Regions from separate parts of the Marinomonas primoryensis genome, predicted to be linked through region 2. Evidence: riboswitches for the same ligand, from Rfam matches in the RefSeq annotation. Region 2 holds a riboswitch; each other region holds the start of a gene.
The links. Region 2 has a riboswitch for thiamine pyrophosphate ahead of thiC (phosphomethylpyrimidine synthase ThiC). Riboswitches for the same ligand answer to the same signal wherever they lie in the genome.
Positions count from the first base shown of each region.

Region 1: it holds a riboswitch for thiamine pyrophosphate, as region 2 does, so the genes downstream of both, thiD (bifunctional hydroxymethylpyrimidine kinase/phosphomethylpyrimidine kinase) here and thiC (phosphomethylpyrimidine synthase ThiC) in region 2, are expected to answer to the same signal.
Region 3: it holds a riboswitch for thiamine pyrophosphate, as region 2 does, so the genes downstream of both, thiB (thiamine ABC transporter substrate binding subunit) here and thiC (phosphomethylpyrimidine synthase ThiC) in region 2, are expected to answer to the same signal.

Region 1 is NZ_CP054301.1:2,821,146-2,831,953, forward strand. It holds gene MP3633_RS13065 (ABC transporter permease) at 1-466, opposite strand, end outside; gene MP3633_RS13070 (ABC transporter ATP-binding protein) at 456-1,274, opposite strand; gene thiD (bifunctional hydroxymethylpyrimidine kinase/phosphomethylpyrimidine kinase) at 1,264-2,136, opposite strand; TPP riboswitch at 2,211-2,311, opposite strand; gene MP3633_RS13080 (MFS transporter) at 2,397-3,599, opposite strand; gene MP3633_RS13085 (LysR family transcriptional regulator) at 3,724-4,605, shown strand; gene phnC (phosphonate ABC transporter ATP-binding protein) at 5,049-5,924, shown strand; gene phnD (phosphonate ABC transporter substrate-binding protein) at 5,942-6,958, shown strand; gene phnE (phosphonate ABC transporter, permease protein PhnE) at 7,062-7,850, shown strand; gene MP3633_RS13105 (GntR family transcriptional regulator) at 7,957-8,649, shown strand; gene phnG (phosphonate C-P lyase system protein PhnG) at 8,654-9,118, shown strand; gene phnH (phosphonate C-P lyase system protein PhnH) at 9,121-9,747, shown strand; gene MP3633_RS13120 (carbon-phosphorus lyase complex subunit) at 9,748-10,808, shown strand, end outside.
Region 2 is NZ_CP054301.1:1,879,385-1,890,192, reverse strand. It holds gene aroA (3-phosphoshikimate 1-carboxyvinyltransferase) at 1-549, shown strand, start outside; gene MP3633_RS08670 (Spy/CpxP family protein refolding chaperone) at 642-1,124, opposite strand; gene thiH (2-iminoacetate synthase ThiH) at 1,335-2,522, opposite strand; gene MP3633_RS08660 (thiazole synthase) at 2,519-3,295, opposite strand; gene thiS (sulfur carrier protein ThiS) at 3,297-3,494, opposite strand; gene thiE (thiamine phosphate synthase) at 3,475-5,004, opposite strand; gene thiC (phosphomethylpyrimidine synthase ThiC) at 5,020-7,092, opposite strand; TPP riboswitch at 7,301-7,405, opposite strand; gene rsmI (16S rRNA (cytidine(1402)-2'-O)-methyltransferase) at 7,490-8,353, opposite strand; gene MP3633_RS08635 (penicillin-binding protein activator) at 8,455-10,230, shown strand; gene MP3633_RS08630 (YraN family protein) at 10,181-10,564, shown strand; gene MP3633_RS08625 (SIS domain-containing protein) at 10,570-10,808, shown strand, end outside.
Region 3 is NZ_CP054301.1:881,073-891,880, forward strand. It holds gene msbA (lipid A export permease/ATP-binding protein MsbA) at 1-1,627, shown strand, start outside; gene MP3633_RS04045 (3-deoxy-D-manno-octulosonic acid transferase) at 1,630-2,856, shown strand; TPP riboswitch at 2,879-3,000, shown strand; gene thiB (thiamine ABC transporter substrate binding subunit) at 3,094-4,119, shown strand; gene thiP (thiamine/thiamine pyrophosphate ABC transporter permease) at 4,131-5,753, shown strand; gene MP3633_RS04060 (thiamine ABC transporter ATP-binding protein) at 5,740-6,444, shown strand; gene MP3633_RS04065 (glycosyl transferase) at 6,950-7,843, shown strand; gene MP3633_RS04070 (DMT family transporter) at 8,057-8,923, shown strand; gene MP3633_RS04075 (DMT family transporter) at 8,920-9,813, opposite strand; gene MP3633_RS04080 (DMT family transporter) at 9,825-10,730, opposite strand; gene MP3633_RS04085 (MipA/OmpV family protein) at 10,798-10,808, opposite strand, start outside.

The sequences.
Region 1 (10,808 bases), 940 kb from region 2:
CGTAGCAACAGGTAGTAACAGGGAAGAAGATGATGATCGCGGCCATCACAATTTTGGAGGCAATCCCATAGCCCAACCAGATCATCAACAGTGGCGCAATGGCAAAAACAGGAATCGCCTGACTGGCAATTAAAATAGGTAGTAACCAGCGTTTTATCGGCTTAAACAACAACATTTGTAAGGCAAAAAACAGTCCCATAAACAGACCTAAAAATAAGCCGAGTACTATTTCTGCCCCCGTCACCAGCGTATGTTTAAAAAGAACCTCTCGTCGTTGCAGTAGCTTTTCGAAGACGTCTAAAGGTGCCGGTAAAATAAACGTAGGCATAGCAAAGACAACCACGACGGCTTGCCACAACCCCAAAATAACGACAAAGCTCACCACAATACGGAGCGCAGAATGCAGACTCGCATTCCTATTTTCTTTTTGATGTGGCTTAGCCGTAATACGAAATTTATCGCTCATTTTCATCCCCACATTGATCACCATGATCATGCTCTAAACACGCCATAATTCGCTGCTGAAGTTGTGCACCCTCGGCATCGAATGTGCGTGGTGTAGAAGACTCAAGCGTCGTTAAGAACGCCGTCGTGCTGGGATTTCCTTGCATGATGTAGATATGGTGAGCAAGGCGAATCGCCTCTTGTGGGTCATGGGTAATTAAAACAACGGTTTTGTCTTGCAGTAGGGTGCAAGCTAGATCTTGCAATCGATAGCGCGTCACCGCATCCAATGCAGAAAATGGTTCATCCATTAACACGACTGGTTTGTTCTGCATCAGGGTTCTTGCCAAGGCGACGCGTTGACGCATGCCACCCGATAACTGTTGAGGTAAACGATTAGCATGATCGGCAAGCCCGACTTTTCCCAACAAAGCCAATGCTTGTACTTTTTGATCATGAGCAACGGAGTCTCCCCGAGCTCCGAATTTAGAACTTAACAAGACGTTGTCTAATACCGACAACCACGGCATCAATAAATCTTGCTGCGCCATATAAGCAATTTGATCTTTTAACGCACAATTCGCAGGCTCAATTTGTAACTCGCCAGACCACTCTATTTGTTGATCAAGCAGGCCGGCAAGATAACGCAAAAACGAGGTTTTTCCACAACCACTACGCCCCAAAACACATGTCCACTGCCCTGCTGGAATGGTCATATTAAGATGGTTTAACGTAGGCGTCGTACTATCAAGATACCGTAGATAACCTTGAGTTATCGTTATCTTAATCGAAGATTTTGGGACTGAAAAAGTCGCCAAATTAGCGGACATTGGCGTGGCCATTAAAAAAATGGTTTACCGGTCCGTGACCACGACCTATTTGCAATTCATCTGCGTGCTCTATTGCTTGAGTAATGTATTTTTTGCCTAACTGAACCGCGTGCAATAAGTCATTACCTTGCGCCAAATACGAGGCAATCGCTGAAGATAATGTACAACCTGTGCCATGTGTGTTTCGAGTATGAATACGTGGGGAGGTTAAGACCTCAAGGCGATCGGCAAAGATTAGAAAATCGGTACTGTTTTCGTCTTCTTCCAGATGCCCACCTTTCAACAGCACGGTTTTCATTTTCAACTGGCGCAGTTTGTCGACCATTAGCGTCATGGATGCGATATCTGTTGGAACAAGAGAGCCCGTTAATGCGGCGGCCTCTGGAAGGTTGGGGGTAATGAGATCAGCCAAAGGAAGTAATTCGGATTTGAGTGTATTTATGGACGTCATTTTTAGCAAAAGATCCCCACTGGTCGCAACCATAACAGGATCAACGACTAGAAATTTAGGGCGATATTGCTTGAGCTTTGCCGTAACTAATTTGATTGTGTCGCAATCTGCCAACATCCCTACTTTGACCGCGATGACATTCAGATCAGAAAATACCACATCGAGCTGTTTTTCAATGTGTTCAAGAGGAATAGGAAAAATGGCAGAAACGCCGAGTGTATTTTGAGCGGTAATCGCAGTAATCACCGAACAAGCGTAACTTCCTGTTGCAGACATGGCTTTAATATCAGCTTGAATGCCTGCTCCGCCGCCACTGTCAGAACCAGCAATTGTCAAAACAATGGGCGTAGAAACAAGGTTAGCTGTACTTTTAGACACATGAGCAGAAGGGGTTGTTGTATCACTCGACATATAAAGCTCCAAGAACGGGCGTTCTGGAACTAGATCGAGTTACATTAAGATAGGAGTAGGATCACCAATCATCAATAACAAGATGTATAGTTCCCTACGCCAGTATTAACTGAATCAGGTTCAACGGGTCTGCAAATGTGCAATCTCAGCCTTAACGGCCCCCCGACTATAGGCGGCAATACTAACAAGATTCATCGAAAGCGCAACAAAGGATAATTGAAGTCGGACAAAGAACCAGACAGTAAGGCGTTATGATGATGCTAACTTGTCGCCGTAATTTGCACCGTACGCTTGTTGTCTTTGATCAAGCTCACACCAGCAAGCGCAACCACGCTCAATACCAACCAAGATCCCATGATGACACCAGCCCAACCATCGGCTTGCCAAAACGGGTCGAGGTAAAAACCGCCAAGACTGGCGCCTAAATAATAAAATACCAAATACAAAGAAGACGCACTGGCTTTGGCGTGTTTCGCGTTTCGACTTACATAGCTACTGGCCGTCGAATGGCCTAAAAAGAAGCCAAAACTATTAATGAGCAAGCCGATAATAATGGCCATTAAAGAACCACCCAGTGTCACTAAGGAACCAAACATAAAGATGCAGGTGCCTAATACGATTATATTAGGCTGGCTCCAACGTTTCGCAAGCTTCCCCGATATAGCCGACCCCAAGGTGCCAGACAAATACGTTAGAAACAGCAAGCCGACGTATTTTGCCGTTAAGTTATAAGGTGCCGCTTCCAATACGAAGGTTACATAGCTGTATTGATTTATAAAAATAAAGAAGCTAAACCCACCAATCAAATAGCAGGTTAGCAAACGGCGATTCTGTAGATGATCCTTCATATTCATCAGGATATGACCGACTCGTAAAGGCTTGGGTTCAAAGTGTTGTGATTTAGGCAATAAAAAGAAAAAAGCCAACAAACAAACAAGACTAATAGCGCTCATCACGCCAAACGTTGCAGAACGTCCTAACCACTCACCAACAAAGCCACCAATAAGACGACCTCCAATGCCACCTAACGTGTTGCCACTAATGTATAAACCGACGGCGACCATTAAGGCTTCTGGCGTGTATTCATCCCCCAAGTACGCCACCGCAATAGCAGGTAAACCCGCCAAGAAGAATCCCTGCAAAGCTCGCAATGCCAGTAGAGACTCATAGCTTTGTACTAAGGACAAACAAAAGGTCGTTAACGTAATGCCCACCATGGTCATCACCATGATGCCTTTTCGGCCCAAGGCGTCCGATATCGGCCCATAGAAGAGTAACGATATCCCTAAGGTCAACGTCGTTATCGTAAAGCTGGCACTGGCCTGAAGCGGGCTAATCGAAAATTCGTTCGCTATCATGGGCAACAAGGGCTGAGTGACGTACACGTTGGCAAAGACCATAAAAGAACCGATCACTAAAGCTAAGGTTCCTCGCCAAAAAACAGAGCTATTCACTTCAATCACAACAAAACTCCAGTATCAACACCGCGAAAATCACCCCAATGAGGCGAATATTATTGGCACACTATACGCCCAGCCAATTTATCAATAAAATATATCTATCTTATCCAATCCATAAGGATTATTGATGGACATTAAACCGCTACGTTATTTCATTGCCATTGCTAAAACTCAGAGCTTTACTCAGGCCGCCAAGCTGCTTGGCGTGGCCCAACCTGCCGTTAGCATGGCGATTAAAAAATTAGAACATGATTTGGGTTTGACCTTGATCCATCGCGCCGATAGAAACATTGGCCTCACCGATGAAGGTAAAAAATTACGGCTGCATGCTGAAAAGATCATCCAAGCCACTGACGACGCATTACTCGAAATGAGCGAACTAAAAGGCCTGAGCCAAGGCGAAGTCCGTGTGGGCATTCCCAGCATGTTGGGGTCTTACTATTTCCCACCCATTCTCATGGCGTTTCGACACCGCTATCCCACTCTCATGCTAAAAGTCATTGAAGGCGGTACCTGGCAGCTGCAAAAAATGCTCGAAAATGGTGAGTTAGATTTAAGTGTTATTGTCGCTGAAACCTTACCGGACAGCCTGCAAACCCAAGCGCTGATTCGAGAAGAAATGTTAGTGACCGTCGCGACCGATCACCCGTTTAGTCAACTAGAGCGAGTCTCGCCTGACGCTTTTTTCGAAGAAGAGTTGGTCATGTTTAAAGAAGGTTATTTTCATCGACGAATTGTCGACAAGCTAGCCAAAGCCTGTAAAAAAACACCTAAAATTGGCTTTGAAACCAACCTCATTCCGCTCATTAAATCCATCACTCAACAAGGCTTTGGCATTTCCACGCTACTCGCTATGGTAATAGAGGAAGACGACCAACTGATCACGCGCTCCTTTGATCCACCAATCTGGTTAGACCTTGGCATCGCATGGCGAAAAGACAGTTACCTTTCTAAAGCTAACCGCGCTTTTCTCGACTTTGTTAGTGAACATGGACGTGATAACCAGTAAACATAAAAAATACCCATGCTCTGTATCTACTCACAGTAAAAAGCGTGGGCATTGTCGTTTAAAGCGTAAACGTTCCACACCACGATATGATCCATATCAAGCCGCCCTCCTACGTAATAAATAAATAACACCATACGATTCAATATTTTCTCACTTTTTTTATTTACCTCATGCGCTTATTCCTGCGCTTTTCATCCCATTTATTGCGACTAGACAGGCTAGCGCTTAAGAATTCTAAAGCGCTAGCCCTACTGGCGTTTGCTTTTAGTTACTTAGCTAGACAAGTTACTAATCCCATGCTCGGTTTCATTTTAAAAATACCAAACTGTCATAAATTGGTCATTTTTTAGACTTATCTAGATAACCAAACTGTCACAAAACCTACCTAGTATCGCCTCATCAGAAACGCTTTTGCGTTCATCAATTAAAGAGGTCGACATCCAATGAGCATTATAGAAATCACTGGTGTAAAAAAACACTTCACCAAAGAAGTCTGTGCATTAAAGCATGTGGATTTATCAATTAAACAAGGCGAAATGGTTGCTCTTATTGGCCCTTCAGGTTCTGGAAAGTCTACGCTTATGCGACATATTTCAGGCTTAACTCTCGCCGATAAACACAGCGATTCCTGCATTAAGGTGCTAGGCAATACCATTCAACAACGCGGCAAATTAGACAAACACGTTCGTACTTCTCGGTCGCAGATAGGCAATGTGTTTCAGCAATTTAATTTGGTAAGTCGTTTAAGCGTATTAACCAATGTGATGATCGGTGGACTCAGTCGTATTCCGACCTACCGCAGCTTGCTGGGTTGGTTTACCGCTGAAGAAAAGCACATGGCACTTGAAGCGCTAGAAAGAGTGGGGTTAAAAAACGTCGCCTTAAAGCGTGCTTCAGAACTCTCTGGTGGTCAGCAACAACGAGTGGCCATCGCCCGCGCTCTGATGCAAAAAGCCAAGGTGATTTTGGCCGACGAGCCCATTGCGTCCCTTGACCCTGAATCCTCTCGTTTGATCATGCAAACCTTGAAAGACATCAACGAAAAAGATGGCATCACCGTTGTAGTAACGCTGCATCAAGTGGACTACGCGCAAAAGTACTGTGAACGCGCCGTGGCTCTGCAAGATGGAGAGGTGTTTTTCGATAACCTCATTCATCACTTGAATGAAGAAAACCTCGCATCACTTTACGGATCTCAACCAGAAGAGCTGTCTATTAACGATTCCTCTCAAGCCATCTTAAATGAAATGCCTCTTCCTAAAAATGGACGAATTACCACAGAAATAAATCATGCAACGCACCACTCATTGATCAATTAATTATTGGAGTTTACGTTATGAAATTAAAAAGGTTTATTGCCAAAGCCATGTCAGCGACGGCATTTTTCGCATTGCTGTCGGCTCCCGTGACAGTACAAGCAGAAGACATGAAAACGCTGAACTTCGGCATCATTTCTACCGAATCTTCACAGAATTTAAAAACAGTCTGGGTGCCATTTTTAGACGATATGTCTAAGAAACTGGGCATGGAAGTAAAACCTTTTTTTGCTTCGGACTACGCAGGCATCATCCAGGCAATGCGTTTTGATAAAGTCGATATCGCTTGGTTAGGCAACAAATCGGCGCTAGAAGCGGTTGACCGTTCTGGTGCGCAAATATTCGCACAAACTGTCGACGTAACGGGTAATCCAGGTTACTGGAGCTTGTTATTGGTCAACAAAAACAACACCAAAATCAATTCTGTTGCTGACATGCTTGAACACAGCAAAGAATTAACCTTTGGAAATGGTGATCCAAACTCTACATCTGGTTTTTTAGTGCCTAGCTACTATGTGTTTGCCAAAAACAACGTTGATGCAAAGAAAATTTTCAAACGCACAACCAACGCAGGCCATGAAACAAACTTCCTTGCGGTCGCATCTGGACAGGTGGATGTAGCGACGAACAACACGGAAAACGTGGCTCGCATCAAGTTAACGCACCCTGATAAATACGACAAAGTAAAAATCATCTGGAAATCGCCTTTGATCCCAGCTGATCCTATTGTATGGCGTAAAAACTTACCTGAAAGCGTCAAAGGTAAAGTCTACGACTTCATGATGAGCTACGGAAAAACCAACGATTCTGCTGAAATTGAAATATTAGAAGCACTACAGTGGGCACCATTCAAAGCCTCTAATGACGATCAACTATTGCCAATCCGCCAGCTAGTGTTGTTCAAAGAACGCCTTAAGTTAAACAACGATCCAAAAATGGCAGCGAATGAAAAATCACAAAAAGTACAAGCCATTGATGATCAGCTAGCCGAACTAAATCGTGCAATGGACGCTATTGCCGCCGCAAAAACCAACTAATTTCTTGCAGATCTAACGTAGGAAAAACCGCATTAAGGTAAAGGCGTGGTCACAACCTCGCCCTTACCTTCACTTTCGGATTAAAGACGAATTGAGACGTAATATGAGCGATATAACGGCAAACCCTCTCATCAAAAAGCCTTTTAATTGGGTATCGGCAATAAGCTGGGCAGTGCTTTTTATGCTGCTGGGTTGGGGCTGGAATGCGGCCGAAATGAATCCGCTTATCTTAATTAAAGACAGCGGCAATATGTTGGAATTTGCGGGCGATTTTTTCCCGCCAGATTTTCGTGATCTTTCCTATTATCTAGATGAAATGATCATCACCTTGCACATCGCTCTTTGGGGAACGGTGCTAGCGATTATTTTCGCCATCCCTTTTGGTTTGATGAGTGCTGAAAACATGGCACCGGCTTGGCTTTATCAACCAGTGCGCCGCCTGATGGATGCGTCTCGTGCCATTAATGAAATGGTGTTTGCCATGCTGTTTGTGGTCGCCGTCGGACTCGGCCCTTTCGCGGGGGTAATGGCGTTGTTTATTCATACTACCGGCGTATTAGCCAAGCTATTTTCTGAAGCGGTTGAAGCGATCGATCCGCGTCCTGCAGAAGCCGTTAGAGCCACTGGTGCGAACAAGCTTGAAGAAATTCTTTATGGGGTGATTCCACAAGTCCTTCCTCTGTGGATTTCCTATTCCCTGTATCGATTCGAATCCAATGTGCGTTCAGCCACCGTTGTCGGCATGGTGGGCGCTGGCGGTATTGGCGTCATCCTTTGGGAAAGCATGCGAGGTTTTAACTTTCAGCAAACGTGCGCCGTGATGATCGTCATCATTATCTGTGTGGTCATTATTGATTTGATTTCACAGCGTTTGCGCAAAGCGTTTATCTGATTTTTTTTTGCCCAGAAAATTTGTCTAGACAAGCAATCAATAAGACAAATAGTTACCAAGCGCCTTTTTACATAAGGCTCTTTTTAAAATCAAGCACGAGAAGACTATGGCCATTTATCTAAAGATTGCCCAGCAACTTAAAAACGAAATCCACCAGCAGTACGAATCTGGAGATCTCTTGCCTGCAGAACAAAAGCTGGCAAGTCGTTTTCAAGTGAATCGTCATACGGTGCGTCGCGCCATCGATGAGTTGGTGCAAGATGGTTTGATCAAGCGTTTTCAAGGACTGGGCAATCAAGTCACACAGCCAGCGATTGATTATTCTCTCGATAATCAATCCTGTTTTACCTACAACCTATCCAAAGCAGGCATGACACTAGAAACCCAAGTACTCGGTTGCTGCGAAGAAACGCTGCCCTATGAGCTTACGAAACGGCTCACGTTACCAAATGACCAAAAGGCAGTGATGATCAAAACCTGTCGCTCTATTAACGAACAAGCGACAACCTTGATCAAGCACCACCTCTTTGGTGTGACTAAACAGGTAATGCGTGGCTATCAGTCCGATTCGTTACACAATTTTTTGCAGGAACATTACCAATTTCAAGCAACCAGAGGAAAGACTCGACTCAAAGCCCGCATGCCAACCTTTGACGAATGCCAACAACTGCAAATTGGCCGTGGTATTCCAGTGATGGAAATTCATTCCCAATATTACTTAATCGAAAGCGACACACTGATGGAATACTCCATCAGTGTCAGCCGTAGCGATATTTTTGAATACAGTGTGGAGCCTTAACACCATGATTAGCAAACCTATGTCTGACACACAAAAAACCAGACAACATTGGATGTCAGTAATGGCAAAATCAAGTTCAGACAGCTTGATCAAACTATCCAATGTTTATATGGATCAACAAGACTTTGAAAACATCCGTCCCGCCGAAGTAGGACTGACACAAATTCGCGGTCGTATGGGCGGAACGGGGTCTCAGTTTAATGTGGGTGACATGACCATCACTCGTTGTGTCGTACAATCCGCGAAAGGCCATTACGGCCACAGCTACATTGCAGGACGCGATAAAAACCACGCTATTCGCGCGGCTCAACTCGACGCCATGCTGCAAGACCCAACCCATCAGTACAGCATAATACAAAACATCATTCAGCCTTTGGCTCACACCTTAGCCACACAGCAGGCTCAAAAAGCCAACAATGTGGCGCAAACCAAAGTGAACTTTTTCACCCTAGTTCGAGGGGAAGACTAATCATGACAGCACTCACCTTAATCAAAGGTTTTCAAAAGCCTACACACGACAGTCAGCGGGTATTTCGTCAATTACTCAAAGCCATGAGTGAGCCCGGCACACTGGTTCGCGTCGATTCACCAGAGTCCATTGACTCCCTTCATGCCAGCACTTTTGCAGTGTGCCAAGCAATGATGGATCAACAAACACCGCTGTGGTTGTCGCCGCATTTTGCGACACCAAACATCAAACACAATCTGCATTTTCATACTGGCGTGCCTATCGTTGAAGAAAGCCAACAAGCGCTCTTTGCCTTAATAAGTCCAGCTGAAATCGATTCTGTTGAGCGATTCCCTCATGTCTTTTTTCAAGGAACAGACGAGTACCCAGAAACGGGCTGCACTGTCATCGTTCAAGTGCACAGCGTGAAAGATAATATTTCAAAAGGCGTTAATTTGCGTCTCACTGGGCCAGGCATCGAGACGGCGCAACTGGTTTCCATCAGTGACCTTTCACCGCCACTGTTGAACTACTTGTCGAATCAAACAGGAGAACGTAACGGGTCTTTCCCACTCGGTTTAGATTTTATCTTTATCGACAAAAACCAACTCGTTTGCCTACCCAGAACCACTCAAGTGGAGGTACTTTAAATGTACGTGGCCGTAAAAGGCGGAGAAACCGCCATCAACAACGCGCACAAATTGCTCGATAAAAATCGTCGCGGTGATATGCAAATTCCTGAAATGTCCGTGGCACAAATCAGTGAACAGCTCCCTCTGGCTGTCGCTCGGGTAATGACTGAAGGGTCAATTTATGACCCACAACTGGCGGCATTGGCCATCAAACAATCTGCGGGGGATTTAGTCGAAGCCATCTTCTTATTACGCGCTTATCGCACCACGCTAAGTCGCTTTTATCGCAGTGAAGCGATTGATACCACACAGATGCAAATAGAGCGCCGAATCTCGGCGACTTTTAAAGATTTACCTGGCGGCCAACTTTTAGGATCAACATTCGACTACACCCATAGACTGCTGGATTTCACCTTATTAGCCGATGGAAGAACCCCTCCAGAGTTAGAAAATATCACGTCCACTAATACTGAAAATGAACCTGAAGCCATGACTCGTGTCTTGCAAATGCTCGAACGGGAAAAGCTTATCGTAGAAGAAGTGGATGAAAACATTACGCCTGCCGATATAACGCAAGATCCGCCGTCTTACCCTTGTGATCGCAGTGCACGCTTGCAATCTCTTGTGCGTGGCGACGAAGGCTTTTTACTCGCACTGGGCTATTCCACTCAGCGTGGTTACGGCCGTAATCACCCGTTTGCAGGAGAGATTCGAACAGGCGAAGTAGACGTCTTTATCACCCCAGATGAACTCGGTTTCAGCGTCGATATTGGCAGTATTCAAGTGACCGAATGCGAAATGATCAACGGCTTTAGCAAGCTAGAAGACGACGACATTAAGTTCACTCGAGGCTATGGACTGGCGTTTGGCCAAAATGAACGAAAAACCCTATCTATGGCATTAATTGACCGCGCACTACAGGCGGAAAAGTACGACGAAGAACGCGTGTCCCCTGCTCAACAAGAAGAATTCATCTTATCCCATTGTGACAACGTAGAAGCGTCGGGGTTTGTTTCCCATCTAAAACTCCCCCACTACGTGGATTTTCAATCTGAGTTGGAACTGTTGCGTCGCTTACG
Region 2 (10,808 bases):
TCTTCAGCCTCTTATTTCCTAGCGGCAGCGGCCATTGCCGGTGGTAAAATTAAAGTTCACGGGGTAGGCACAGACAGTGTGCAAGGCGATGTGAAGTTTGCAGAAGTGCTAGAAAAAATGGGCGCTAAAATCACCTACGGCCCAACGTGGATTGAAGCAGAACACAAGGAACTTAACGGCGTCGACTTAGACATGAACCACATTCCAGATGCGGCCATGACCATTGCCACGACAGCCCTTTTTGCCAAAGGTCCAACCACTATCCGAAACATCTATAACTGGCGCGTAAAAGAAACAGACCGTTTGTACGCTATGGCAACCGAATTGAAAAAGCTCGGCGCCGATGTCATCGAAGGTGAAGACTTCATTACCGTAACGCCCGTTGCAAAACTGAAGCATGCAGAAATCGATACGTACAACGATCACCGAATCGCCATGTGTTTCTCATTGGTTGCCTTCTCTGATACGCCAGTGACAATCAACGATCCGGGTTGCACCTCAAAAACCTTCCCAACGTACTTCGAGTTATTCAATACAATCGCCAGCTAAAAAGCTTACTTTGGCTTTCCCAAACAAAAAAAGCCCCAGCATTCTGGCTGGGGCAAGGCTCTCAATATAAAGGGAAGTGAGTTAGCTAAATATTACGATTGTGGTTGCACTGGTGTTTCGAGCTTTTCAATCTGTTGCGGCGTTAGTAATTCATACAATCCTGCTCGGTTTTTTGCGAAAGCAATAGTAAGCGCTTCCGTCAATTCTCCACTTTCTTCAGCAAGGTCATCCACTTTGTCCATGTAGTTTTTTGAACTTGGTGACAAACTGCTTAGTTCTACTTGAGTACTATGAAGCTGCTCTTGTATTGTACGAATAGCCTTACCATCTTTTTCAAAAAGATCAGACACTTTTGATTGTGTTTTTTCATCTAACCCAAGCTGCTGCGCCATACGGCTTGCGAGCTGTTCATGACTTGGGGCAGTATTCATTTGAGCTTCTGGTACAGTTTGACCCTGAACCGCTGCATTATTAGGCGCTTTCGTTTCAGCATAAGCGCTGACGGCCACGCCGGTTATAATCGCGGCACTCAAACCGATAACACCTATCATTCCTGCTTTTTTACGATTAAACATTGTTAGCTCCTTACGCTCTGTTTCCTGTTTGAATGAAATCTATTATGTCGATTTAATTGTCAAACAGTGCCAAAGAGAGTGAATCCAGATGCATAACTTGTCATGAGTGTGTAAGGGGAAATGCGCATTCACATGCTTTCCCTACGAACCGAGCAAGCATGAACATATTCTTAAGAATGACGATGAACGCCTTTACGCTCTGTCCATTATTTAGAAATGAGACAGCGCAGGATCCCAATCCTTCCACACCACTTCACGCCCTTGCGATCGAATCATCGCGGAAATGTCTGCTACAGAGCGCTCATCGCTTATTTCGAATTGTTCCAACGCTTCTTGAGAATCATCTGCATACCCGCCGGGTTGCGTTTTAGACTCGGCACTCATAGTAGTAAACCCCATTCGCACAGCGTGATTTCGAAACTCAGCCGACTCCCGTGTCGACAAGCTCATTTCTAAATCTCTATCAAATAATCGCCACGCGGCAATCAATTGAACCAACTGTCGATCTGAAATCACCGATTTGGGCACGATGCCACCTTCACACGGACGAATACGCGGAAACGCCACACTAAAGCGACTTCGCCAATAGCGTTTCTGCAAATGCCGTAGATGATGCGCCATCATCACAGAGTCTGTACGCCAATCCTCTAAACCAAGCAAAACACCCAAACCTATTTTATGAATGCCCGCTTGCCCAATACGATCCGGTGCGTCTAAGCGGTAATTGAAATTGGATTTGTTACCGCGTAAATGATGTTCAAGATACGTCTTGCGTCGATAGGTTTCTTGATAGACCAAGACGCCATCCAAGCCAATGGTTTGCAGTGTTTTGTATTCAGCTGTATCCAAGGGCTGTACTTCCATCGATAACTGACTGAAATGCGGTTTGATGTGTGGAATCATGCGTTCAAAATACGGCATAGACACCTTATTGGTTTCACCTGTCACCAACAATAGATGATCAAAGCCTTTGCTTTTAATCGCTCTAACTTCTTTTTGAACCTGAGATTCATTCAGTGTGAGACGCTTAATAGCATTACTCATAGAAAAGCCACAGTAAGTACATTCATTCGCACACGTGTTAGACAAATACAAAGGAGCAAATAGGCTCAGTATGTTGCCAAAACGCTGTAAGGTCAGCTTTTCGCTTTTATCCACCATTTCAAGTAAATAAGGTTCCGCCGCGGGTGAAATTAGCGCCGTAAAGTCATCCACATTTAATTTGTTTTTTCCAAGCGCACGCAGCACATCTTGCTCGGTTTTCTCTTCATGCGAACGAGTGACAGACTGCCAATCTGCATTCTCTACAAACTCACTAAATTGACCGGCAATGGCTGGGGTTTGCTCTAGCAATCTAACCTTGGTTGTATTTGTGCTTGAACTAGGTGTTGAGCTCATGACAAAGCACCTAGAAACTCAGTTAATGGACTGGTCGCCTGCGCCTGCACGCGTTTTTCTCCTAAACCTGATTCATAGGCGATTCGCCCTGCTTCAACAGCAAGACGAAAGGCTTTGCCCATTTGCGCGGGTTGTTTTGCAACCGCCATGGCGGTATTGACCAACACCGCATCCGCACCAATTTCTAACGCCAATGCCGCATCCGATGGTGCACCAATGCCAGCATCGACAATCACGGGTACTGTACTTTGTTCAATAATGATTTCCAAAAAAGGACGACTAGCCAAGCCCATATTAGAACCAATTGGTGAACCCAGCGGCATCACACATTGACACCCCACTTCTTCCAATCGCTTACAAAGCACAGGATCAGCATGGACATAAGGCATGACCACAAAGCCTTTTTTGATTAGTTCCTCAGCTGCCAATAACGTTTCCACGCCGTCCGGCATTAAGTAGCGAGGGTCAGGGTGAATTTCTAATTTGACCCAATTAGTCTCCAATGCTTCTCTAGCCAGTTCAGCGGCAAACACCGCTTCTTTCGCGGTGCGCGCGCCAGACGTATTCGGTAATAACTTAATACCATGCTGCTGCAAGGGTTGTAGAATATTGTCGGTTTGATGTTTCAAATCCATACGACGTAAAGACAAGGTAACCAACTCACTTTCACTTGCGGCCAAAGATGCCATCATGGCGTCCGCGCTGGCGTATTTTCCAGTACCCGTAAAAAGTCGAGAATGAAATTCATGTCCTGCAATAAAAAAAGACGACATACTAGCCTCCAGCAATGGATTCAAAAATAATAACCTGACTCTGTTCATTCAACTCAGTGTTGCTCCATAAACTCTTCGGCACCACCTGCTGATCAATCGCTACTGCAATGCCTTTCGTTTCTTTCCCCAAGCTATCCAGTAAATCCTTTAACGTTTCACCAGAAAAATCAAAAGGAGCGTCATTCAGCATAATGTTCATTTAGTCTTCCTCCTTCGTGTTGAAGTAATGATGCCATCAGTGACCGTGTCGCCGCTTCTGGATCATCCGCTTTCGTAATCGCCGTCACTAAAGCCACACTAGTCACACCGGTTCTCGCGACCAAAGGCAACCTCTCAGCGTCAATGCCGCCGATGGCAACCGTCGGATAATGGCCTTTAAGTAAACAAGCATAATGGGCGAGGCGTTTTACCCCTTGTGGCTGTGATGGCATATCCTTGGTTTGCGTTGGGAAAATATGCCCTAAGGCGATGTAACTCGGTTTAATCGATTGGGCGCGTGCAATTTCGTAATACCCGTGAGTGCTGATACCTAACCTAAGGCCAGCGTGCTGAATGGCAGACAGGTCTGCCACATCCAAATCTTCCTGACCCAGATGCACACCATAAGCACCAAAGGTGATCGCCTGCTGCCAATAGTCATTAATAAAGACCTGTGCGTTGTACTTTTGACCTAAGGCGATTGCCTGTTGAATTTTTCCTTCTAACTCAGGGTCGTCTGGATTTTTGATCCTAAGTTGAGCCAGTTTGATGCCTTGCTTAAGCACTAAGGTCAACCAAGCAATCGTATCAACTACCGGATATAAACCCATTTTATTAAGATCCATCTTGGCAAATGACAAATGGGGCACATTCGAATATTGATGAGGCGTCACTATTATGGGTAAATTTTCGATCTGCAGGGGCCAACCCGGAAGTCCAAACTGTTCGGTTTTTTCATCAATCTTCACTGTCGATTTTAATGCCGCATTTAGATAGGCTTTCGCCATGGTCATCGCATCCAATACATCGTAACCATGAGCAATGAAGCTCACCAACGCCATCGACAAAGTCCCGCCCTTGCCACCCGCATTCTGCCTGGCTAGTGTGTCACTTGAAAAGCCGACAATGGCAGTTTGACTCACTAACCAATCCGTCGTTTTTCCGGTTTCAGAGTGATCACCTTTCATCAACCAGCGACATGGTGACGCGTAAAAATACGCAGCCAGTTGCGTTTGTAAATCGGTTATAGGCTGCTTGCCAGATAGCCCCGTTAGCGCTTCAATATCCATTAAGTTAGACGTAATCACATCGACATAAGGCAACAAAGGGGCGAGTAAATCCGCCCCAAAGCCCGCTTTTTCTAGATTATGCCTATCACTTCCGCTCACCATGACAGGATCAAACACTACTAACACATTAGGGTAGTCCGCTTTCAAACGTTCTAGCCAAGTCGAGCAGGCTTTCACTATTTCTGCCGATGGCAACAAACCAACTTTAATCGCATCTGGCGGCAGATCATCTAGCAAAGCTTGCCATTGTTCGTTGAACTTAGACAACGAGATCGGCTCTAACAAATTACCGTCTTCAGAGTTTTGCACCCGGGTGGCTGTCATAATACTTTGAACATGGCAGCCTAAATTTTGGCCTATGCGAATATCTGATGGCAACCCAGTGTGGGCGGACGAATCCGACCCGCCCACACACCAAACAACAGGAGGTTTAATAGACATAATTCCTCCTTGCGCTTACAGCGACTTTTCTTTTGATTTTTCGGTTGCTCGCGTCTCTTTCGTCAATGTATCTGTCGTAAATTTATCTGTTGTTAAATAGACATCGCTACCCAACTCACGGAATTGCGCCGACATTTTTTGCATGCCACTCTCGGCTTCGTTTACGCTCAAAGTGCCTACGTTCAAAGTGCTTGCGTCTAAAGCACTAACGTCTATCTTCTGCGCTTCCAACTCCAATCCCTTAGCGTATTCTCGAACTTCTTGAGTGATTTTCATTGAGCAAAATTTCGGCCCACACATAGAACAAAAGTGCGCCACTTTTCCTGAAGCCTGCGGTAAAGTTTCGTCGTGATAAGAACGCGCCGTTTCTGGGTCAAGCGATAAGTTAAACTGATCTTCCCAACGAAACTCAAAGCGCGCCTTAGACAAGGCGTTGTCACGAATTTGTGCACCTGGATGGCCTTTCGCCAAATCCGCTGCATGAGCGGCGATTTTGTAGGTAATCAAACCTTCTTTTACATCTTCTTTATTCGGCAAACCAAGATGTTCTTTTGGTGTCACGTAACACAACATAGCACAGCCATACCAGCCAATTTGCGCCGCGCCAATCCCAGAAGTTATATGGTCATAGCCTGGCGCAATATCTTGTGTCAGCGGGCCTAATGTATAAAAAGGTGCCTCATGGCAAAGCTCAAGCTGCTCAGTCATGTTTTCTTTGATTAACTGCATGGGCACATGCCCAGGCCCTTCAATCATGACTTGTACATCGTATTCCCACGCTACTTTGGTGAGTTCACCCAAGGTACGAAGCTCAGACATTTGTGCTTCGTCATTAGCGTCCATAATCGAACCCGGACGCAATCCGTCGCCTAAGGACAGCGCAACATCGTAAGCAGCACACAACTCACAAATGTCACGAAACCGTTCGTATAAGAAACTTTCTGTGTGATGCGCCAAGCACCATTTTGCCATGATGGAACCACCACGAGAAACGATGCCGGTTAGACGCTTAGCCGTCATTGGCACATAGCGCAATAAAACACCGGCGTGAATAGTAAAGTAGTCAACACCCTGCTCGGCTTGCTCAATTAAGGTATCGCGAAATACATCCCAATTAAGATCTTCGGCGACACCATCCACTTTCTCTAACGCTTGGTAGATAGGTACGGTACCGATTGGTACAGGCGAGTTACGCAAAATCCATTCACGCGTTTCATGTATATTTTTGCCCGTTGATAAATCCATCACTGTGTCCGCGCCCCAGCGAGTCGACCAAACTAGCTTTTCAACTTCTTCTTCAATCGAAGACGTTACCGCTGAGTTACCAATATTTGCGTTTACCTTTACTAAGAAATTACGGCCAATAATCATCGGCTCGGATTCTGGGTGATTAATATTATTCGGAATAATGGCTCGACCTCTCGCCACTTCATCACGAACAAACTCGGGCGTAATGCGTGTTTGCAAGTTCGCCCCAAAGCTTTCTCCGGGATGCTGCTTCCGCAATAGTTCACTCTTAATGGCATCCATATTTTGGTTTTCACGTAATGCAATGTATTCCATTTCTGGTGTCACAATACCTTGACGAGCATAATGCATTTGCGTCACGCATTTACCCTGTCGGGCTTTTCGCACTGTTGGCAATTGCTTAAAACGCAGCTCGTCTAATGATGAGTTTTCCAAACGGGATTGAGCAAACTGTGATGACACACTCTGTAGAGCCTCAGTGTCTTGGCGCTTTTCTATCCAAGGTGCGCGCATGGCAGCCAAGCCTTCGTAAACATCAATAGTGACTTGAGGGTCTGCATAGGGTCCGGAACAATCATAGATGTAGATGGCTTCGTTGGGTTCAAAGTCAAGATTGTCAGGGTCGGACCCAAGCGGTGTATCGGTCAGGTTGATTTTGCGCATGGGAACACGGATTGTCGCATCGGAACCGTTTAAATAAATACGCTCTGACGCCGGAAACGGTGTGGCTTGTAAGGATTCGATGAAGGATTTTGCGGCTAATCGTGTTTCTTCACGAGACTGCTTTTTAGATACCTTGTTTGATTTTTTCTGTTGATTAGGTTCGTTGATAGTAGACATAAGCATTTCCCTTATTTAAAACTTGGAGAATTGCTTGTCTGGGGTGCTGCTTTACTGGAAAACGCATTAAAGACGTTTTCAAAGCAAAACATGAACCCTGAATTTTCATTGAAGAATGATGGGCGTGACGTTACGAATAAAACAGTAGACATCGCATCGAATCAATCGTCATAAAAAAGACAGGTGTTCATTCGATGCAGAAAAGAAAAATGGAGATTTTCTTGTTTCCTACGCGGGTTTTAACCCGATCAGGTTCTGCGGATCCCGCACTTAATTATGCGATCTCAGCCAAATGGCACTCCGACAAGTGAGACCGAGTATACCCAGTCTCACTTCCTTGTAAACACCTAATTTTCATCAGAACTAAGGAAGAAAAATATCTCAATCACTAAACAGGTTATGCTTGGTTTTGCATTTCTAACGCCATTTTATAAAGATAGTTTTTCTTTTCGCCGGTTAATTTCGCGGCCATGGCGGCGGCTTGTTTAACCGGTAAATCTTCTAGCAAAATAGTGAGAATCCGTTTTGCCTCTAACTCCACTTCATTGCCACTTTCTTGAGTAAAGCTCAACATAACGACAAATTCACCACGCAATTGGTTTGCATCCGCGTCAAACATCGCAAGAATTTCAGTCGCCGTACCAGATAAAAATGTCTCAAAGGTTTTTGTCACTTCTCGTGCGAGAACCAACTGAGCATCCTCACCGTAAACTTTTTGAACATCGGCAATGGAGTCATAAATACGGTGCGTCGATTCATAAAACACCACCGTGCCGGTTTGCTTCTTCCATGACTCGAATAAATCACAGCGACCTTTTGATTTCGCTGGAACAAAGCCTGCAAAGAAGAATTGATCCGTCGGCAAACCTGACGCGCACAACGCAGACACCAAAGCACACGCACCTGGAATAGGCACCACTTTATGCCCTTTTCCACGCAGCGCATGCACCACGTGATAACCTGGGTCAGAGATTAACGGGGTGCCAGCATCGGATACCAACGCCACATTTTTACCTTCGTCTAGTAAGCTCGCCACATAACCCGCTTTGTCTTTTTCATTGTGATCATGAATGGAGAAAAGCTTCGCTTCGATGGCGAAATGATTCAATAAACGCCGAGTATGCCGGGTGTCTTCCGCCGCTATATAGTCTACGTCTCGTAAAGTTTGCTCGGCTCTTTTACTAAAATCATCGAGATTGCCTATTGGGGTTGCAACTATGTACAGCGACCCTCTCGCATCGTCAGAACTATGTGATACCATGTTGCCTCTTTTATTTGTCATTCTATAAGCTTATGAGCCTACTTAATTACCGCATCATATCATTAACTCTGTGCTCTTTTCTGCTGAGTGCTTGTAATTCCATGAATTTAAACATGGAGCAGCAACAAAAATTGACTCAAAGTGCGACACAAGAAAGAACACTGCCGCCAAGCATCTATCATCCAATAAAAACCACTGATGTATCAAAAGAATTAGGCGAAGCTTATCGTTCCGCAAAGAACTTTTATGAGCAAGGCGAATTCCAGCAAGTCATTGATACATTAGAAAATGAAGTGTTATCAACAACCTCTTCTATTCAGTTTGAAGCGTACTTACTGGCCGCTCTAGCCACATCAAATTTAGACAACGCCACAGAATCCTTTGACTTTCTAAAGCAAGCCGGTCGCTTAACGGCTGCGCGCCACCCTGACAACCAAAATAAACTAAAAGACACCAAAGCCTCCATTCTTGAGCACTTTGGCAATTGGTTAGATGCGGTGAGTCTGCGCATGGATTTGACATACAACTTACCACTTAATGAAGGTGAAGATAACCAAACTAAATTGTGGTTGGCCGTCCAGAATTTGACTCAAAATGAAATAGATGAGCTCTATCAACAACAAAGACCACTACTCAATGGCTGGTTAACAATCAGTGGCATTTTAAGAAATCAATCACTGTCTATTGAGCAGCAGCTTACGGTATTCGAGAATTGGCGGATAGAAAACCCAAATCACCCAGCAGCACTATCCCCTCCACAAGATTTCCAAATCATGTCGTCTATTGAAGACATGGCACCGAAAAAAATTGTCTTAATGCTGCCGATGAGCGGCAAACTAGAGCGCGCATCTCAAGCTATTGTCGACGGTTTTTTTGCTACCTTTTACAATCAAAAAGAAGCAAGACCACAAGTCAGCATTATTAACGTAGATGATTACTCAAACATCATTGACGCACTCGCAGCGGCGAACGAAAAGCAACCAGATGTTATTATTGGGCCGTTACAAAAGAATAATGTCGCCCAAGTCGGTCGTTTAGATTTACCTTATCCTGTCATCGCACTTAATCAGCTAGATATTAATCTGCACCCAAAAAACCTTTATCATTTTTCATTAAGTGCCGAAGATGAAATACACGAATTAATTACCTTCGCCAAACAAGAAGGCGCAACGAAAGCCGCTATATTAAACATCCAAGACACTTGGGCATTAAAACAAAGCGATGAATTTCGGGTGGCCGCAACCAAAGAAAACATCACCATCACCTCCAATCAGTCATATGCCAACACGCCAAAAGGCAGACAGGACGCGATTCAAAAGCTACTCCTGATCGATGAAAGTTATGCTCGCAAAAGACGGATAGAACAATGGACAGGAACGAAGGTAGAAAGCATAGCTAGATCACGCGAAGACCTTGATTACGTGTTTTACGTCGGGAAACTTAATGATGCCAAACAAATAAGACCCCTTATAGATTTTTACTTCGCCGACAAAATCCCTATGCTGGCGACCAGTACATTAAATGATAGTGAGCCAGATAAATCGATTAACCCTAGCGATATTGAGCGGATACTTTTTACCGAGGTTCCCGCCCTCACACCAAACAGCACCACTTTAGATGTATTGCCTAAAAATCAAAGTTCAAATATTTTGCGTAGATTACAAGCGCTCGGCGCCGACTCCTATTTGTTAGCAAACAAATATCGACTGTTCACACTACTACCAAGCACAAAAATTTCAGCGAATACTGGCATTATCACCATAGATGAAAATGGCATATTTCATAAAAGACCTGAAATTATGACTTACCGAAAAGGAAATTTGGTATATGCAAATAATCACCCGTATTTTCAGCAACAGGAGAATACCGAAAAATAGTGGCGAAAAAGCAGAACAGGCAGCTGAAATTTTTTTACTTTCACAAGGCCTTCGCTTTGTTGAGAGAAATTTCTTCTGTCGCATTGGCGAGATTGATTTGATATTTTTAGATCAAGACACCTATGTTTTTGTAGAAGTCCGCTATCGCGCAAATAATGCACACGGTAGCGCCGCTGAAAGCCTTGGGCAATCTAAACTAAATAAGGTGCGAAAAAGCGCCTCTTTATGGCTACAGAAGAACAATAAAGTAAACAACGCTAGTCGTTTCGATGCGATACTATTTGATAAAAAAATAGACCAACAACATTTAACTTGGCTTAAAGCAGTATTTTAATCACTATGGATTTTCAAGAAGCAATCTACACACAATTTGCCCAGAGTTTTGAAGCACAACAGCAAGCGCTGGAAAGCTTACCTCCGTATATAGAGCACGCCGCTAAAGTGATTTTTTCAAGCGTTGCGTCCGGCGGAAAAATCATCTGCATTGGCAACAGCACGGGATCTCACCTGTCTCAATACTTTAGCACGCTAATGCTAGATCGAATGGACAGAGAGCGCCCAGGACTACCTGCCATTAA
Region 3 (10,808 bases), 1.0 Mb from region 2:
AGCGGCTTTGTTAAAACATATTGTGGATGTTGTATCTGCAGGCAATATTTCTGATAGCCGATTAATGATCCCTTTGGCAATTTTGGCCGTTTTTATTACTCGAGGTATAGGGACATTCTTGGGTAACTACTTTATGGCGAAAGTAGCGAATAACGTCGTATTCGATATACGTACCAGTATGTTTAATAAATTGGTGCTTCTTCCTTCTAATTATTACCATTCTATTCCTACTGGTCGCTTGTTGGCCAAACTGACGTATGACACAGAGCAAGTAATTGGTTCTATTACTCAGGCAATACGAGTCTTGCTGCGAGAAGGTTTAACGGTCGTTGGTTTATTGGGTTACATGATTTACATGAACTGGCGTTTGTCTTTGTTGTTTCTGTTGGTTGTCCCTCTCATTGGCTTGGTTGTTTCTTATGCTTCCAAGCGTTTTCGTAAATTGAGCACCCGAATTCAAAATGCGATGGGTGGCGTTACAGATGTCGCTTCTGAAGCCATTAAAGGGCACGAAGTTGTTAAAATATTTGGTGGCAGTGAATATGAAATCGAGCGATTTCGTGGCGCGGCCAGTGAAAATCGTCGTTCCCAGCTAAAAATGGAAATGACTAAATCACTAAATATTCCTATTGTTCAATTTATTTTAGCAATAATGATGGCCATTTTAATATGGTTTGCTTTGAGCCCAACGATTAGTTCGCATATGTCTCCTGGCGACTTTATTGCCTTCCTTACTGCGGCAGGGATGTTGGGTAAACCTATTCGCCAATTAACCGATGTGAACAGTATTTTGCAAAAAGGCATTGCAGCGTCTTACAGTATTTTTGACTTCTTAGATTTACCGGAAGAGGTGGATAAGGGGCAAACACCAGCGACGCGTTTGAAAGGAAATATTGAGTGGCGTTCGATGTCATTTAAATATCCCGGTGCGGATAAATTGGCGCTGAAAAATATCACTTTGTCCTTACCAGCTGGGAAAACCTTAGCATTGGTTGGGCGCTCTGGTAGTGGTAAATCCACTATGGCAAATTTGATACCTCGTTTTTACGACTTTGACGATGGTCAATTAAACATTGATGGTGTTTTCCTCAATGATTATAAACTGACAGAGTTGCGCTCTAATATCGCCTTGGTAAATCAACAGGTTGTGCTCTTTAATGGTTCAATTCGCGACAATATCGCATACGGTTTTTTGCGTAACACCAGTGAAACAGAGGTTATTGAAGCGGCTAAAGCAGCGAATGCTTGGGATTTTATTCAAGAACTTGAGCATGGACTAGACACCATGGTTGGTGAAAATGGTGTACTTTTATCGGGTGGGCAGCGTCAGCGCATTGCCATTGCGAGAGCCATTTTAAAAAATGCGCCTATTTTAATTTTGGACGAAGCAACGTCCGCCTTGGATACTGAATCAGAGCGAGCCATTCAGGTCGCATTGGATGGTTTAATGACTAATCGAACAACTATTGCTATTGCCCACCGCTTATCAACCATAGAAAATGCCGACATCATTGCTGTCGTTGATCATGGTGAGATTATTGAGCTAGGTTCACACAGTGAGTTGTTGGCGATGAACGGAGCTTATGCACAACTTCATAATCAACAATTTAGCGAAACGCCGGCTTAATTATGTGGCTGTATCAAGCTCTATTGGTTTTATTTACGCCATTAATTTTATTAAAAATTCGGCGATTTAAAAAAACGTATGTACATTATCGGGCGCAAGAAGCCTTGGGCTTTTGGCCTGCGGTTAAGGCTGACCTTTGGATTCACTGTGCCTCAGTCGGAGAAGTTCTTGCGGCTCGGCCTCTGGTACTTCAATGGCGAGAAAAATTTCCAGCGCGTCGTCTTTTAATTACCACCATGACGCCAACAGGCGCAGAGCAGGTAGTCAAAGAGTTTCCTTTTGCTGAGCATAGATATTTGCCGATGGACTGGAGTAGCAGTGTTAGCAGGGCGCTGAAAAAACTTGATTGTAAGCATCTATTGATTGTTGAAACAGAGCTTTGGCCTAATTTATTAAAACACGCTAAGCAGTGTGGTTTGCGTATCGATGTCGTGAATGCGCGCTTGAGCGATCGTTCCTTTCAGCGTTATCAAAAATTCTCTCTTGTTTCTCGCCCTTTATTTAAATTACCTGATAGCTTTTTAGCTCATGCGCAAGCGGATGCTGATCGTTTTGAGGCGCTTGGTGCAAAAAAAGTATTGGTTACCGGAAGTATTAAATTTGACCTCGCGGTTGCTCCTGAGGTTTTGCAGGCTAATTGGCGTCGGCAGCTTGGTTCGCGTTTTGTCTGGATGGGGGGAAGTACTCATCATGGCGAAGATGACATGTTATTGCGTATACATAAAGTGCTTTTGCAAAAGTATCCAGATGCTTTATTAATCTTGGTTCCTCGTCATCCTGAGCGCTTTGATGCGGTTTATGTTTTGGCGAAGCAGTCTTTTGAGCGGATTGCGCTACGCAGTCAAACTCCACCAGATCAATGGTGTGATTTTGATGTGGTGATTGGGGATTCTATGGGTGAAATGATGAATTATTATCAAGCTTGCGATGTCGCTTTTGTCGGTGGGAGCTTGATTAAGCGCGGTGGTCATAACCCCATTGAGCCTGCGCTACTGGGTAAAGCGATTATTGTTGGGCCTCATACCTTTAATTTCTTAGATATCACTAATCAACTGTTGCAGGTGAATGGCGCCGTGCGGTGTGAGGATGAAGCGCACTTACAAAGTGCTGTCGTTACTCTTGCTGGTCAATCTTCTCAGCGATATCGGCTAGGGCAAATAGCGTTGCGTTTTGCTGAGAAGAATCAAGGCGCAGTGACACGGGTTCTTGCGGAAATAGACTTCCGCTGAGGGACTCTTTACAATGCACGCACATTATCTCATGGGGTGCTTTGTCTTACATTAAGAAGACAGAAGCTGAGAAGCGAATTAATCGCTAACCCACCGAACCTGATCCAGATTATGCTGGCGTAGGAATCGAGATAGCAAGTTTCGCTACAGTAATATCGTAGATTGAAAACAGTACTCTTGATAAGCGTACCTTGCCATTTCCCTGTACGCCGCTCACTTATTGTTAGGAGCGACACCTTGAAAAAACTTTCCTTTAGTACACTTCTCACCACGTCTTTAATGACTTTAAGTGCAACCTTAGGCGTGGCGTTTTCTTCTGCTACGTTGGCGGCAGAAACGCTTAATGTTTATACGTATGACGCTTTTGCCTCTGACTGGGGCCCAGGCCCAAAAATAAAAGCCAACTTTGAGAAAGAGTGCGGCTGTGAACTGAATTTCGTGGCACTCGATTCTTCTGTTGGTATTTTGTCTAGAGCTCAATTTGAAGGGAAGTCTTCTCAGGCTGATGTGTTGCTAGGTCTAGATCTGAATTTAATGGAAGCGGCGAAAAAGAGTGGCTTGCTTGCTGAGCATAATGTTAATACTTCTGCTGTGACCATTGCTGGTGGTTGGAAGGATAAGGTGTTTGTACCATTTGATCAGGGCAATTTTGCCTTTATTTATAACTCTGAAACATTAAAAAATCCCCCCACAAGCCTTAAAGAAATTGTTGATAATCAAAATCTACGAGTGATTTATCAAGACCCTAGAACCAGCACGCCGGGTTTGGGGTTGTTGTTGTGGGTAAAATCGGTTTACGGTGATGGCGCTGCAGATGCGTGGGGGCGGTTGGCAAGTCATACCGTTACTGTGACGAAAAGCTGGTCTGATGCTTATGGTTTGTTCTTGAAAGGTGAAGCGGATGTTGTGCTGAGTTACACCACATCTCCGGCTTATCATATCGTCGCGGAAGGTGTCACTAAGTATAAAGCGGCGCAGGCCAGTGAAGGTCTTTATCCACAAATTGAAGTGGCGGCCATGATGAAAAGTGCACCTAATCCTGAGCTGGCAAAACGTTTTATGCAGTTTATTCTGCAGCCTGGATTTCAATCAACGGTGGCGACGGGTAACTGGATGTTGCCTGTTGTTAAGTTAAATGAAGCGTTGCCGGCAGCGTTTGATAGTGCATTACAACCCACTAAGGTACTTACTTTGCCAGCGAGCGATGTGGCTAAAAATCGTAAGGCTTGGGTGAATGAGTGGCTGAATGCCACGACACGATAAGCTAGGTTCGATTGCTTTCTTTTCGTGCTATTAAAGGCCTACTTCCGGCGTTACTGGGAGTGGTTTTTTTCTTATTAATGGGAGCGGCCAGTTTGGCGGCTCTTTTGCGTTATAGTGACATCAGTAGCTGGTCTGAGTATTTATACGAGCCCTACTTGTGGCGTGTGGTACGTTTTTCCTTGTGGCAGGCCTTGCTGAGCAGTGGTGTTAGTCTGTTGATCGCTATTCCGGTAGCGTCTTGTCTTATTCATCGCCAGTTTCGTGGTCGAGCTATTTTATTGCAGCTTTTTGCCGTGTCTATGGTCGTACCAACCATTGTGGCTATTTTAGGTTTGGTGGTGGTTTACGGTCGTACTGGCTGGTTGAGTCAAATTTTTGGCCTACAAATTCCTTTGTATGGGCTAGTGGGTATTTTACTGGCCCATGTGTTTTTTAATATGCCTTTAGCAGTGCGTTTGCTGCTACAAGGTTATGATTTGATTCCCTCCGGTCAGTGGCGCCAAGCTTCTCAGTTAGGATTTTCACGTTGGTCTGCATTTCGTTTGATTGAATGGCATTATATGAAAAAAGTACTGCCGGGTGCGTTTGTACTGATTTTTATGTTGTGCTTTTCCAGCTTTGCCGTGGTGTTGAGCTTGGGCGGTGGACCAAAGTCTAGCACCTTAGAGGTGGCTATTTATCAGGCGTTAAGATTTGATTTCGATTTGAATAAAGCAAGTTTTCTATCCTTGTTGCAAGTGACTATTTGCACTTTGTTTGCGGTGGTTGTTTATCGCATCGCACCTATTAATCAACAAGATGTCAGTGTATTAGCGGTAAAGAGCTATCCGGTGAAAGATTCCTTTTTAGCGAAAGGCGCAGACTGCATGGCTTTATTGTGTGTGTTGGTTCTGGTTATTCCGCCATTTTTAGCTATTTTTGATCCGATCTTTTCCCCTTTATTTTTAACGACCCTATTGTCATCTGGATTGTGGCAGGCGGTGTTGGTCTCTTTAAAAATAGCCTTACCCGCTGCGATAATAAGCTTGTCGTTGGGTGTGTGTTTCGTTGTGCTGGCACGTTTTTGTATGACACGACAATACTTGAGTGTTTTACCGAGCAAGCTTGAACACCTTGGAAATATGATTTTAATGGTGCCAGGGTTGGTTATCGCGACGGGATTATTTTTGTGGCTACGTGATCTAGGTTGGGGTTTCCAATCCAGTTATTGGATCGTGGTTTGGGTGAACGCTGTGATGGCGCTGCCTTTTGTATTGCGTGCTCTAATGCCTGTGTTGTATCAACAGGAGCGCCGTTTTCGTAACCTATACTTAAGTTTGGGTATTCAGTCTTGGTCACGGTGGTGTCTGGAATGGCCTTTAATTCGCGCTAGTGTCGCGCAAGCATTTGGTTACGCGCTTTTGCTCTCTCTTGGTGATATGGGCGTGATCGCGTTATTTGGCAGTCAGGGATTAGTGTCGTTGCCTTTGTATCTTTTCCAATTGATTGGCTCGTATCGTTTAGAAGAAGGGGCTTGTGTTGCTGTGGTGTTGATTTCCCTTTGTTTGATTTTATTTTATTGCTCATCTCGCCTTATTGGTGGAAAGACAGTCAGTGGAAAAATGACGGGAGGTAATTTCCATGTTAACCATTAATCTTCAATATAATTGGGAGACCTTTCACGCGGATTATCAGGTGAATATTGCGCCAGGCATGACAACCTTGCTTGGGGGGAGTGGCGAAGGGAAAAGTACCTTATTGCATCTCTTGGGAGGTTTTCTAGAAGGGCGTGGTGAGTTGAGTTTTAATGGCGACTCTTTATTGGCGTTGCCGGCCTATGAAAGGCCTATCTCTACATTATTTCAGAGTGATAACCTGTTTCCACAATTGACGGTTTGGCAAAATGTAGCGATTGGCTTATCGCCTTCTTTATTTTTGAATATTGAACAACAAGAGAAAGTGGACTGGGCATTAGGAAAAACACAGCTTGTTGATAAAAAAGGGCGTTTTCCACAAGCTTTGTCTGGAGGTCAAGCTCAGCGAGTTGCGATTGCTCGGGCGCTGGTGCGCAAAAAGCCCATTTTGTTATTAGATGAGCCTTTTAGCGCCTTAGACCCTGCATTGCGTGAAGAAATGCTTTATTTGGTCAATGATGTCACTCAAGAGCTTGGTTTAACCACCTTGTTGATATCCCATTTGCCTCGTGAAGCGAGCCTTGTTGGCGGGCGAGTTATCTTAATAGAAGGAGGGCGAGTGGTGGCTCATGAACCTGTCTCTGTATTGGATCAAGAGAATGCCCCCCCGCTTTTTTCCGATTATCTTGGTGCTTCTCACCGTTCGACTTGATCGCATGTTTCCTAGGCTTTAGTGGACTAAATTATCGACTTTGATATGATTAGAAAGTTGTAGAAATTTTTAATCAATCTGTGGGTGAGGTGCTTTAGCTAAGGGGCTTAATTCAAGAATAGACTCTGGTGTGAAAAAGTGAGAAAGAACAAAATCCTATAATGATAGGGAAGGTATATAATATTTAATTAGCTGATGTGTGCTCAGTGCTGTAAAAAAATACGATAAGTGAGAGAACTGAAATACCTACTTGCTACTTATCGAAATTTTAGGGTTAGAGTGATGATGATTTTCGTGAATGATCTACCAGGTATTTTTTATTGCCAAAAAATTAAAACTTACTGCATCATTGGTTGGTTTTTTAGTAATAAAATGAGCTTGACTGGATTAATAATTACTCTGATGTCTCTTGATTTTATAAATGAGTGATTTTTCTATTGACGAATTTTCTCATGATATTTATTAAGTTATTTATACTATAAGATTTATGAAGAATAGGTTTGAAATGATATCTAAAATAGTCAAAAAAATAAAACAAAGAAAGTTGATTATACGTAATATGAGAGACATTAATTCACTTATAAGAACAGAGGTGAAAATAGAGCAGTTGCAATATATGGCGTTAAACTCAGATAGGCCTTTAATTGCAGACGAATGTCAACTTGGTAGTCCAGTAATTGTAAGCTTAACAACTTTTTCAAAAAAAATCCATGAAGTGCATTTAGCTATAGAGTCCATTGCTCAGCAGTCGATTAGACCTGATAAAATAATACTTTGGCTAGATGAAGATGAGTTTGCAATGGAAAATATTCCAAGTATATTAATAAAACAAATTAATAGAGGCCTTGAAGTTAAGTTTTTTTCTAATATAAAGTCTTATAAAAAAATAGTTCCAACATTAATTATTTTTCCTGATTCTTATATTATAACTATAGATGATGATGTTCTATATGCTAACAATATGATAGATATCTTAGTAAAAGAGCAGAATCGCTTCCCCAAAATGATAATTGGCCATAGAGGTCATAGAATGACTTTTGATGGAGCTAATTTACCGAAACCATACAAGCAGTGGGATTATGATGTTAATGATGACATAGGTTCCCACAATATAATGCTAACAGGGTGTGGTGGTATAATATACCCACCAAAATCATTGCATCTCGATGCTACAAAAATTGATATATTTCAGAAATTAAGTCCAAATGCTGATGATTTATGGCTTAAAGTAATGGCGATTAAAAACGATACTCGATGTAAGAAAACAGAGCATTCAGATGGTGGTCTTGCATTAAAGGGTCACAGAAATATAGGGTTGGCACAAATGAATGTGAAAAATGGAGGGAATGATCAGCAATTAAAAAAATTGATAGAATATTATAAAATTAAGTTTGATTAAATAATTAATTTTCGATTATTTTAAAGATTCTCTTGAGTCTTGATTATGTATAATGAATATTCCTTTTGATTTTTTCTTTCCTGAAATTGTAAATAATACGGTTTTTACCCTTCCCCTCAATTATGTTTCGAGCTTGTTACTGGCAATATTGGTGTAACATGAATGATTGAGTTAAATTTTCTCTCTGCTTCGCTTATATAGAACGAGTCCCTAGTGTTAGATGAAAATGAGCTATTAAAGAAAGGCATTGTGATGACAATCGCTTATGCATTCGTTATGTCAGTTACCGCATTGGCGGCGAAACAAGCTCAGACCATGATTACGGTGTCGACTTTGGTTTTCTGGCAAAGCCTATTTTGTGTTTTGATTTTGTTACCGCAAATGCGTGGACGTTGGCAAAAACGGCCTTTATCTGTCTGGAAAATTCATTTTTTACGCAGCTTTGGTGGTTTTGTTGGCTTTCTCTTTTATTACTGGGCGCTGAATCATATCCCTTTGATTGAGGCTTCTTTGTTACGTACTTGTGCGCCATTGTGTGTGCCATTTGTTGTTTTGATGTTGCATAGAACTAAGATTCCTAGGGCTAGATGGTTGCCTCTAGTGATTGGTTTTATTGGTGTCGCTTTTGTTATTCAGCCTACGCCCAGTCATTTGAATCCTTGGCATTTAATCGGTTTTATATCGGCAATAGGCTTAGCGCTTTCAATGGTGACAACGCGAATGTTGTCTCATCAAGTGTCAGGTCAGGAAACCTTATTTGTGTATTTTCTGGTGTCGACATTACTGTCGCTTCCGCTGGTATTTATCCAAGGAGATTCCTTGTTGTTGCCGGTTGAGGTTTGGCCTCTTGTTGCTGTGGTTTCTATTACGCTTTACGTTGGTATGTATCTTTATAACAAGGCGTATACCTATGCGCCGGCGAGTATTGTGTCTCCTGTTAGCTATATTGGTGTTGTGTTTAGTGGTTTCTGGGGGCTAATTGTCTGGAAGCATGTGCCTGATGGTTTCGCCATTCTAGGGATGCTGTTTATCTTTTTAAGCATCTTGATCAGTACTCGAATGGCGAAAAAATTGGGTTAAGTCGCGGGCTTTAGTTTTTTATTTAATATTGTTGCGACAAAAATACCAGAGAAGATCAGTGCGATGCCAACATAGTGAAAACGGAACAAACTTTCCCCTAAAAATAGCACAGACAATCCGATGCTGAATACGGGGAGAAGGTGAATGAAATGGCCCGCCGTCGCAGCACCGAGTTTTTGTATGCCAGTGTTCCAACATAGGAAAGCGCCAATTGAAGCGAATACACTCATATAAAGAATGCTTAGCCAATTTTCTGTGGTGAAGCTGCTGAGCTGACTGTCACCAAAAAGAAAGAATAGCGGTGCCTGACAGAGAGTGCCGATTAAAGCGGTACAGGCAAAAAAACCGATCAATGACATTTCTTTTGGTCGTCTGACAATCATCACTGAATAAATGGCCCAGCTAATAGCGGCGACAATGATCCATAAATCTCCATGTGAAATGCTGAGGTGCAAAAAGGTATCTAGGCTGCCACGACTCACTATGGTGACAGCACCCACAGTAGAAATCATTATGCCAGTATTCTGTAACCAAGACGTTTTGCTTCCAAGCAGCAAGCGGGCGGTAATGAGGATCATAACGGGCATGATTGAATTTAACAGTACCGCGTTTGTGACGGTGGTCGATGTTAGGCCTATATACAAAAATAGATTGTAATTACAGATGCCAAGCCAGCCAAAAAGAACCAGTAGAGGCCAGTTCTTTGCAATGATTTCTCGTTCTCGCCACAGCTTTTTATAGGCAAAAGGTAAGATAATGAGGCAGGCAAGACTCCAGCGTAAGAAAGAAATCGAAAAAGGGTCAATTCCATCAGAAACGGTCAGACGACCTAAAATGTAATTGCCTGACCAGAAAAAAATGGGAAGTAATAGATAGATAAACGCTGGCATTGTGTGTCCTTTTATATTTTTTGTTGCTTTGTTCTTTTTGCCCAGTTTTGTATAAATAGGCCAATTAGAATGCAGGCTAACCCAACCAGTGTTGAGTTTAAAATAGGTTCACCTGCAAACTGAGATAACCAAACAATGGATAATAGCGGCGCAAGGAAAATTAAGTTGGCGACTTGACTCGCGTTGGATGTCAGCTTTAATGCCTTATTCCATAAGACAAAGCTAAGCCCCATTTCAAACAACCCTATGTAAACAGCGCCCCATAGTCCACCTGTATCCCAATGGCTTAATTCACCTGTTACCGCTGAAAAGACAATGATAAGCGGTAAAGCGAAGGTGAAGTTTAATGTTAACCCGATTAAGCTTGGGCGTTTATCTTTGGTGTTTAGCAGCCAATAAAATGCCCAGATAACGGTACTCAGTAGCGCGAAAGCAACGCCTGTGACATTCGAAAACTCCAGAGAACCAATTTGTCCACGAGTGGAAATGTAGAGCACACCAAAGTAGCAGGCTCCTGCCGCAATGTAGTCTGCCATTTTCAAGCGTTGCTTAAGAATAGGAACGGCCATAAAACTCAACATAATAGCCCAAGTGTAGTTAATGGCTTGAGCTTCCTGAGCTGGCAGCGTGTTATAGGCTTGAAGCAATATTAAGTAATAAAGAAAAGGGTTAATGGCGCCAAAAAAAAGAGAAGATTTCCAGGACTGTCTAGCGTAAGAGAGTAACTGTGTTAACTCTCCTTTAAGGGCGAGCAGAGAAACCAGAAAAACCAGAGAAACTAGGTTTGCGATAAGCAAAAGTTGTGTTGGTGATAAATGCTTTAGTGATATTGAAAACGCCGTCGCAACCGTGGACCAAAGTAAGACAGCACCTAAACCGAATATCATAGCTTGAGTGTTTTTTGAAAATTTGTTCATGAGATCCAGTTCCATGGTTTTAAAAAAGCATGCCTGCTGATTATTTGGAGTCTTTAGCTGGTAAGTATTAAAAGGAAA